Regions from separate parts of the Pseudomonas moorei genome, predicted to be linked through region 2. Evidence: riboswitches for the same ligand, from Rfam matches in the RefSeq annotation. Region 2 holds a riboswitch; the other holds the start of a gene.
What was found. Region 2 has a riboswitch for fluoride ahead of crcB (fluoride efflux transporter CrcB). Riboswitches for the same ligand answer to the same signal wherever they lie in the genome.

Region 1 (4,206 bases), 330 kb from region 2:
ACATCGAAAAGGATACGCCGCTGATTCGTAACACCCTGTCGTCGCTCAAACCTGTCGACCCGCCGCTACCCCGGTTCAGATGATTCGATCCGGACGCTCGATGCGAAGACACGGCCCGACGCGGCACGCATGATCGGCGACGCCATCGTCACCGGTCGCGTGCCTGCCTGATCGCCTTCCACCTTTTCCTCGCCCCAGCCACGCGCCGGGATTTTCTTGTGCTCCGGCAAATGCCGAACGTCCCTGGTTGTGAGTGGTCCAACGCTTACACGTCACCAAGGAGACGTTCTAATGGTCACTCACTTCAAAGTCAGCGGGCATTTGGCCTGCGGTCACAAGGGCAGCAATCTCACCTCCACGCGTGAACTCAACCGGGTGAAATGCAGAAGCTGCCGCAACACCGACGTTTTCAAGGAAGCACGCCGGAACGAGCGTAACGCGGCACGTCGCGCCGCACGCAAGGCCAAAGTCGCGCATATCGTCACTGACTGGCGCCAGGCCTGGACCGAACGGTTGGCGGCCATGGCCGGACGGCAAAGACTGCCCCGGGGATTTGGCAGTCAGGCTTTCGTCTAGACGCACACATCGGGCCCATAAAATCGGCCCGATTTTCATCGGCCCGGACGACACCCGCACCTTCACGGTCGCCTCCCGCAAACGGCCAGATCAGAAAAGCACTCTCAACGTTGTTTAGACCTCTGGAGCTGATGTCCGACGCGCTGCATTGGCGATAATCGGCTTCCTCGACTAGGGTCTCAGACGTATCGAACTGCGACACCTTTTTTGACAGGAGCCTGATCAAGGAGGAACCGATGTCACCCACTCGTAGTGCCGAACAAACCTATCGTCAATGGTCCAGCCCCATCCTGCTGGAACTCAAAGCACGAGAGCACCAGTTGACCCCGTCAGACCGCGAAGCGTTGCAAAATATTCTGCTGGAAAGAAGGTTGATAAACAGCGGCAATCCCGCAGGCCCGGATCGGCGCATGTCAGCGCCGCCCGGTGACGCAAAGAGTTAAAACTGCTTGTATTGGAGAGCCCGGCCCCGATGTCGGGCTTTTTCATTTTTGCCGCTTGTCAGGCTCCCGGCACCTTCCCCGCCGATGCGGATAACTGAACGTCGCCGGCCAGGGCATGCATTCCACGGAAGGAGTGGATTCATTTATTGACGGGTGGTAGCTGGCGTAACCCCCAGAGCAGCAACAGCGCCGCCATGATGATTGCGATCCCCACACTCGCAAAACCGGCGGTCACCAGCCCCTCCTGCCATGCCCTTGCAGCCTGCCTTGCCCCGGTGAACGGCGACATGGCGGTCGTGCCGAAAATGGCCGCCAGTGTCGTAACCGCCCAGTTCGCATAGGCCCCGTAAAGCAGCGTCCAGTAAGCAATCGCCTTGTTGCGCGAAGAAAGATTCACCTCCATCCAGACCGCGCCGACTGCCAAGAGCAGGATTCCGTTCATCACCCCCTCTAGGTGCGCCGTAAGCCCCATGCGCGGATTGCTGAATTGCTGTTCGACGAGGCCGGTACACAGGCCCAGGAAGAACAGAAACATGCCATGCCACATCAATCTGCGTCGGGTGTGAACCATGAGCTTGTGCCTCTCGAGACTGACCGGAAGCTGATCCTCCAATCCATCTGAGATCAACTCTAGAGGGTTCTGCGACAGAGCGTGGGCCTGAGGCGGGCTGCACGTGGCTTGCGGATCGCCCTCACCGGTCGAGTTTGAACGACGTCAAGCAATGAGCATTCAGGGTGCCTGGAAACTCTGGAGCGATTCAGCCTTTCTTCCTGCGAACCCCATTTCGATCGGCGTTTTCAAGAAGAACACGGAAATGTCCTCAACCTCCAACCTCCTGAACAACCTTTCAGATTCATCCTCGGTGATGGCCATGCGAATCTCCGTAGGTTGATCCGCAAGCTCAAAAAAGTGCGAGGAATGCATTCGACCTGTGTGTCCAAAACCTTCAATGCCCGTGGACAACGTTGCGCCACGCAGCCCCATTTCTTTCGCCAGATCAACGATCCAGTCGCCGAGCATTTTCCCCTGATACCGGCGGTTCTGTTGAGTAAAGAAAATCACCAGGAACCCGTTCATTTTCATCTCCTCACCGCATGCCAATCATTTGATAGGTCAAGAGCCCGGCAGCGGTCATCACCAATGAGCCCACGACGTGCAATGAAACCGAGCCGAGTGCCCACAGGAGCCTGCCTTCCTGAATCAGGGCAACTGTTTCGGCTGAAAACGTGGAAAAGGTAGTCAGTCCCCCACAGAAACCCGTGATAACCAGCAGACGCCACTCGGGGCTCAGGGAGGGGGATGCGGCCAGGAACGCGATAGCGAAGCCGATGATGTAGCCCCCGACCATGTTGGCCGCCACAGTGCCGGGAGGAATCGTCGGGAACAGCGCATTGAGCTTTATACCCAGCAGCCAGCGAAGCCAGGCGCCAAGTGATGCGCCGACAGCAATAACCAGGAGTGATTTCAGCATGGTTGCAGGTCTCCTCCTGGCTGATCTGGCCGAGGGGATGCGAATAACCGCCTGGCACAAGAGCAAGCTGGCTGAAGAATGGGTGTCATGATCCTGTCCTGAGTTGAAGGACAGGTGCACGCCTACGCTCCCTGTCCAGGGTTGACGCAGGCATCATCAGCACAAGGCGGTTAAAGGAGGAATGCCATCTCCTGTATTGAACCTATAGTACGCCGCCGCGCGGGCTCAAGCGTCACTAAACAGAGCCAGGCCGGGCATGCCAAGGAAAGTTTCAGGTGCACGACTGACAGGCAAAGGCGGCTACAGGGCGCAAATGCGGAAAAGACTTTTTGATGGCGAAAAAAGAAAGAAGGGCTTGCATGAGGTATCTCATGCAAGCCCTTGATATTCATGGTGCCCGAAGCCGGAACCTAATTTAACGAGAAAACACCAGCGTTTACTGGGTATTCACATCGAATAGAATTTCAAATGTGCTATCCAGTGTACTTTTCAGCGTCCGCTGGGCCGTTCTTTATCACTGGCTCAAACCATCATACGCCTGTTCGCAGGTCATTCCCCTGGCTCTGGCTTGGTCAGCCGCTTCAGCCAAATCGCCCGCTCTTTGATCAGCGCGCTTGAGCACGTCGGCAAGCACCATTGCGGCGCGGGTAGCTGCCTGACTTGCGGCGGCAGTGCAGGAATGGCCGCTCGCTGCACTGGCTGCGAGTCGAGCGGCAATAGCGTCGGCCGCCCCGCGCAGGCTGTCAGCAGAAGCACGAGCAGTGGAAGCATCAGCAGTTGCTTGATCGATAAGTCGTTGGCCATCTTGCACCGCCTTGTTGATTGACTGTTGGTAGGCCTGCTCGCGTGTACGCTCGGCCGCCTCATTGGTAGCCTTGGCCTCGGCGTCTCGGGCATCGCGAGCATTCCACTCGACCTGCCACTTGGCATCCGCGACCGTCGCGCCGTGGTGATAGGCGCCGAACAGCGCGCCGGCCACCAATGCGAGCGCAGCTATATAAGGAAGGATTCGCAGCCATAAAGAAGGCATGTTGTATACTCACATGAGGTCTAAAATTTCTGGAGGTACGGGATGAGCACCGAAGAATCTGGCTATTACGACGGCATCGCAGTATCAATTACTGATGGTGAGCAATCTGTACGCAAGCGCCTTTATGCAAAAGGTGCAAACTCAGTTTCTCTGCACGGAGTAACGGCCTCAGTGACTCATGACTCGCTCATCATCGACATGCCTCCCTCTGGAGGCGGCGGTGGAGGCGGACCATCCCAGCCTGCGCGCGTCTCAAACGGCTTTTCGGCGTCAAACTCATACGTTAAGTCGCCGGAAGAGAAAAACGTTTGGACCTGCATTGGTGCTGGCGGCGGCCCCGGTACTGACTCTAAGTAAGCACCTTCAGCGCTTTGTCATAGAAGGCTTGGCGCTCGGCCAGGCCGTTGATCCCACCGTTGATGCGCCGTGTGATGCCAACGAAGTCGCCAGCGTCGGCCAGAGCGTTCAGGTTGCGTGAATTCCAGAACCACGCAGCCGACTTAGCGGCCCACTCGGCCTGCTCGAGCAGTTCAGGCGTCCGAAGCAGCCTGTCGTCGCCGAACAGCGCCTTGCTGCACGCCAAGTAGTTGTCGTGGCCGGTGATCTGGATCAGGCCTCTGCCCCGGTACTTCTGCCCGTCACCGTCAGCCTCGGGCGTATTGCCCAGTCGCTTGGCCAGTGGCCC
Region 2 (4,206 bases):
GACAAACAGCCAGCGCACGATCTTAGTCACGACCGCTTCGATATGAAGTTTCGGATGCGCCTGCTGCACGAGTTCTGTGGTTCGGCCGAAATAGGTTTGTGCCCCCGTAAGGATCACCACGCCGTTGCCTTCCCCACGACGGACGATAGACCCGGAGGAGAGGACTTCGCCGGGTGCTTTATCAGTTTCTTTCGACTCGCCCGTTAGCGCCGATTGATCCAGGCTCATCGCGCCGGTGAGGAGTTTCACATCTGCTGGAATGATGTCACCTGAGCGTACGCGGATAATGTCACCTGGTACCAGTTCTCGGGCGGTAATCACCTGCCACTTCGAGTCGCGCAGCACTCGGGTATTAACCTGTAAGCGTTTTTGTAGAGCTTTGACGACGCCAGCGGCGCGCTGTTCCTGAGTGAAACTCAGTACAGCGTTGACAACCAGTAATACGCCCACAACTGCAAGATCAGTATAGTTTCCCAGTACAGCGGATAAAATCATGATCAGTTCGAGCATCCAAGCCGAGATCCCCCAGAATTTTCGCTGGAATCTCAAAGCCGGATGCCCTTTCGTCTCCGCTACTTCGTTGTAGCCGTGCTCCTTGCGCTGCGTTTCGACCTGCGCATGCGTGAGACCTACATCAGGGTTAACATGCAGCGCTGCAAGCGTTTGAAGAACCGTTGCAGCGGCGATGTCAGTTGCGTTTACTGGAGGAGGCCGAGCGTCGGAGTCATTTTTGAGGGGGCTCATCCTGAATCTCCTTCTCTATCGTTTACGCAAGTCACACTGGTTTTGGTGGGTGGATCGTAAGGCCTCATTCGTCTGCGACATTCGCCCAAAATACGCCCGTTACCAAGGTTTTTAGATTTTCTTAAAACGCTCCTTAGCAAAACCAGAATCCGGTGTTGCGCAGCCCCGTCCCTCTGCATTGTCTTTCCAAACCTGAGCGGGTTGCTCACCTGACCGCCTCGCACTAGATTGGAGAACGGCTTGGAGGGATTTCAAAAACGGTAAAAAACTCATAGGTGATCGAGTTACCAATCGAGATTCCACATAGCTCAAATTCGCATCTCCCAGATTATAGGAAGGGTTCAGGCTAACTGGCCTTCTTGCCGACAGTGCCCAACTCGATAGGAGCTTTTATATAAAACACAGAGATGTCCTCAACCTCCAACCTCTTGAACAACCTTTCAGATTCATCCTCGGTAATTGCCATACGAATCTCTGTAGGCTGATCTGCCAACTCAAAAAAGTGGGAGGAATGCAGCCGCCCCGTGTGTCCAAAGCCCTCAATGGCCGTAGACAAGGTCGCACCGCGCAGCCCCATTTCTTTAGCCAAATCAACGATCCACTCGCCAAGCATCTTTCCCTGATAACGACGGTTCTGTTGAGTAAAGAAAATCACCAGAAAGCCTTTCATTACCATCTCCTTAACGCGTGCCAATCATTTGATAGGACAAAAGCCCGGCAGCGGTCATCGCTAACGAGCCTACAACGTGCAATGAAATTGAGCCGAACGCCCACAGAAGTCTACCCTCCTGAATCAGGGCAACTGTTTCGGCTGAAAACGTGGAGAAGGTGGTGAGCCCCCCACAGAAACCCGTGATGATCAGCAGGCGCCATTCAGGGCTTAAGGTGGGGGACGCGGCCAAGAAAGCGATAGCTAACCCAATGATGTAGCCTCCGACCAAGTTCGCGACCACAGTGCCTGGCGGAATCGTAGGGAACAGTCCGTTCAGTGTCATGCCCAAGAGCCAGCGCAACCAGGCACCAAGGGATGCGCCGATAGCTATGACGAGAAGTGACTTCAGCATGGTCGCATGTCTCCCCAGGACTGATAGAACCGAGGAGGTGCTGATAAGCGCAAATTACGAGTGGTAGCTGATATGAGATTTTGAGTCACGATCCTGTCCTGAATTGGAGAACAGGGAGACGCACCTACGCACCCTGTCCAGGGTTCACGTAGGCATCATCAGCACAAAGGCGGTTATAAGGAGGAATGCCATCTCCTGTTTTCATCCTAAAGCAGCGGCGGCCGGAGATTCAAGCCATAACAAGCTTGAATTGAAGCATTCAGTCAATGTCGATCAGCATTCTCAACATATGAGCTAGATCAGTTGGATTCAAACTTGGGTCGCTATACTGGATACCGCCCAACATCGACTCAAGGGTTTCCCCATGACTCCTTCGCCCAGCGACCAACGAGATGTAGTGATTATCGGTGGGGGTCAGTCAGCCTTGGCGGTAGCGTATTTCCTGCGCCGAACTCAACTTTCGTTCGTTATCCTCGACGCAGAGGAGGAGCCCGGTGGTGCCTGGCGGCGTGGCTGGAACTCGCTGCGTTTATTCTCCCCGTCCACCTGGAGTTCGATCCCTGGCTGGATGATGCCTCCTGCGCAGGAGGGGTATCCAACGCGAAATCATGTAATCGACTATCTCAACCAATATGAGCTGCGCTACCAGTTTCCTGTTGAGCGTCCGGTTCGGGTCGTTTCTGTGGAACGCTTAGAGTCTGGCTTACGAGTACGTTCTGACGACAGGTATTGGGATGCCAAGGTTGTAATCAGCGCTACCGGCACCTGGAGCAATCCGTATATCCCTCACTACCCTAATGCCGAGTTATTCGCCGGTCGGCAATTGCACTCCGCGAACTATGTCGAAGCACAAGCCTTTGTTGGCAAGAAGGTTTTGGTGGTGGGTGGTGGCAATTCAGGAGCGCAGATTTTGGCAGAGGTATCCAAGGTCGCCGAGACCACTTGGGTAACCGCTACTGAACCGGTCTTTTTGCCTGACGATGTGGATGGACGGGTACTGTTCGAGCGCGCCACTCAGCGCTTGAAGGCCCAGCAAGAGGGGCGTGTCATTGACCAGCCAGTCGGCGGGTTGGGAGACATTGTCATGGTGCCGCCAGTTCTGGAAGCCCGTGAGCGTGACGTCCTCAAATCTGTGCGCCCCTTTGAACGCTTCACTCGCGATGGTGTGATGTGGGCCGATGGATCTGAATCTGTAGTGGATGTGGTGATCTGGTGTACCGGATTCAGGCCCGCACTTCAGCATCTGGATACGCTGGGGGTGATCGACACTGAAGGTCGTGTTGAGGTCGAAGGCACTCACTCGATCCAAGAGCCAAGACTATGGCTGGTGGGCTATGGCGAGTGGACAGGTTCGGCTTCCGCCACGCTGATCGGTGTAACACGCACAGCACGCAGCACAGTCAATGAGATCGCGACCTATCTTGGCGATCCGTCCATGACCTAGTGTGCCTACACCCCTAGGAGTAGAGGACATGAATGAAATGATCGTGCGCTGGCCTGAGCGCAATCCCCGCATGTTTTTAGCGGTAGCAGCGCTTGTCTGGTTCGGATTGTATGAAGCCCTGATACCTATTTCAGAGGCTTTGGTCGCAGCGCTTCCTGTTGATCGCAAGAGCCACCTTGGGGGCGCCTTACAGTTTTTTTTCTACGACACGCCCAAAGTGCTGATGCTGTTGACCGGCATCGTGTTCTTGATGGGCATGATCAACTCTCACTTCACGCCTGAACGCACCCGCGCAATGTTGGCGGGTCGAAGCGAGGGCACGGCCAATGTCATGGCGGCCTCTCTCGGTGTGTTTACCCCGTTTTGCTCGTGCTCAGCCGTTCCTCTGTTTATAGGTTTTGTTCAAGCTGGAGTGCCCCTGGGGGTGACTTTCTCTTTCCTCATTTCTGCGCCCATGGTGAATGAGGTAGCGCTGACACTGCTACTTGGCCTGTTCGGCTGGAAAGTTGCATTGCTATACATCAGCCTGGGATTGTTTATTGCGATTGTTGCCGGCTGGGTCATTGGGCGTCTGAAAATGGAGGCCTATCTGGAAGACTGGGTTCGCGATATGCCCAAGATCCAGGCAACCGCTGCAGACACGAGTATGCCGCTTTATGAGCGGATAAATGCCGGGTTCAGCAGCGTGCGTGAAATCGTCGGAAAAGTATGGCCTTACATCCTTGCTGGCATTGCCATTGGCGCAGGCATTCACGGGTATGTACCTGAGGATTTCATGGCCAGCTTCATGGGCAAGGAAGCCTGGTGGTCAGTTCCACTCGCGGTTCTTATCGGCATCCCCATGTATACCAATGCGGCAGGCATCATCCCCATTGTGCAGGCACTGCTCGCAAAGGGCGCAGCGCTGGGCACTGTGCTGGCCTTTATGATGAGTGTCATCGCTCTATCGCTTCC

Region 1: it holds a riboswitch for fluoride, as region 2 does, so the genes downstream of both, crcB (fluoride efflux transporter CrcB) here and crcB (fluoride efflux transporter CrcB) in region 2, are expected to answer to the same signal.

What each region holds. Positions count from the first base shown of each region.
Region 1 covers NZ_AP035776.1:4,322,313-4,326,518, reverse strand. The annotation lists gene ACGJAX_RS20540 (hypothetical protein) at 1-83, shown strand, start outside; gene ACGJAX_RS20535 (hypothetical protein) at 292-576, shown strand; gene ACGJAX_RS20530 (hypothetical protein) at 813-1,019, shown strand; gene ACGJAX_RS20525 (hydrogenase) at 1,159-1,554, opposite strand; gene ACGJAX_RS20520 (DUF190 domain-containing protein) at 1,750-2,097, opposite strand; gene crcB (fluoride efflux transporter CrcB) at 2,108-2,491, opposite strand; fluoride riboswitch at 2,632-2,692, opposite strand; gene ACGJAX_RS20510 (DUF2514 family protein) at 3,006-3,521, opposite strand; gene ACGJAX_RS20505 (hypothetical protein) at 3,564-3,878, shown strand; gene ACGJAX_RS20500 (glycoside hydrolase family 19 protein) at 3,871-4,206, opposite strand, start outside.
Region 2 covers NZ_AP035776.1:3,990,662-3,994,867, reverse strand. The annotation lists gene ACGJAX_RS18895 (HAD-IC family P-type ATPase) at 1-744, opposite strand, end outside; gene ACGJAX_RS18890 (DUF190 domain-containing protein) at 1,091-1,414, opposite strand; gene crcB (fluoride efflux transporter CrcB) at 1,425-1,808, opposite strand; fluoride riboswitch at 1,951-2,013, opposite strand; gene ACGJAX_RS18880 (ArsO family NAD(P)H-dependent flavin-containing monooxygenase) at 2,173-3,252, shown strand; gene ACGJAX_RS18875 (permease) at 3,281-4,206, shown strand, end outside.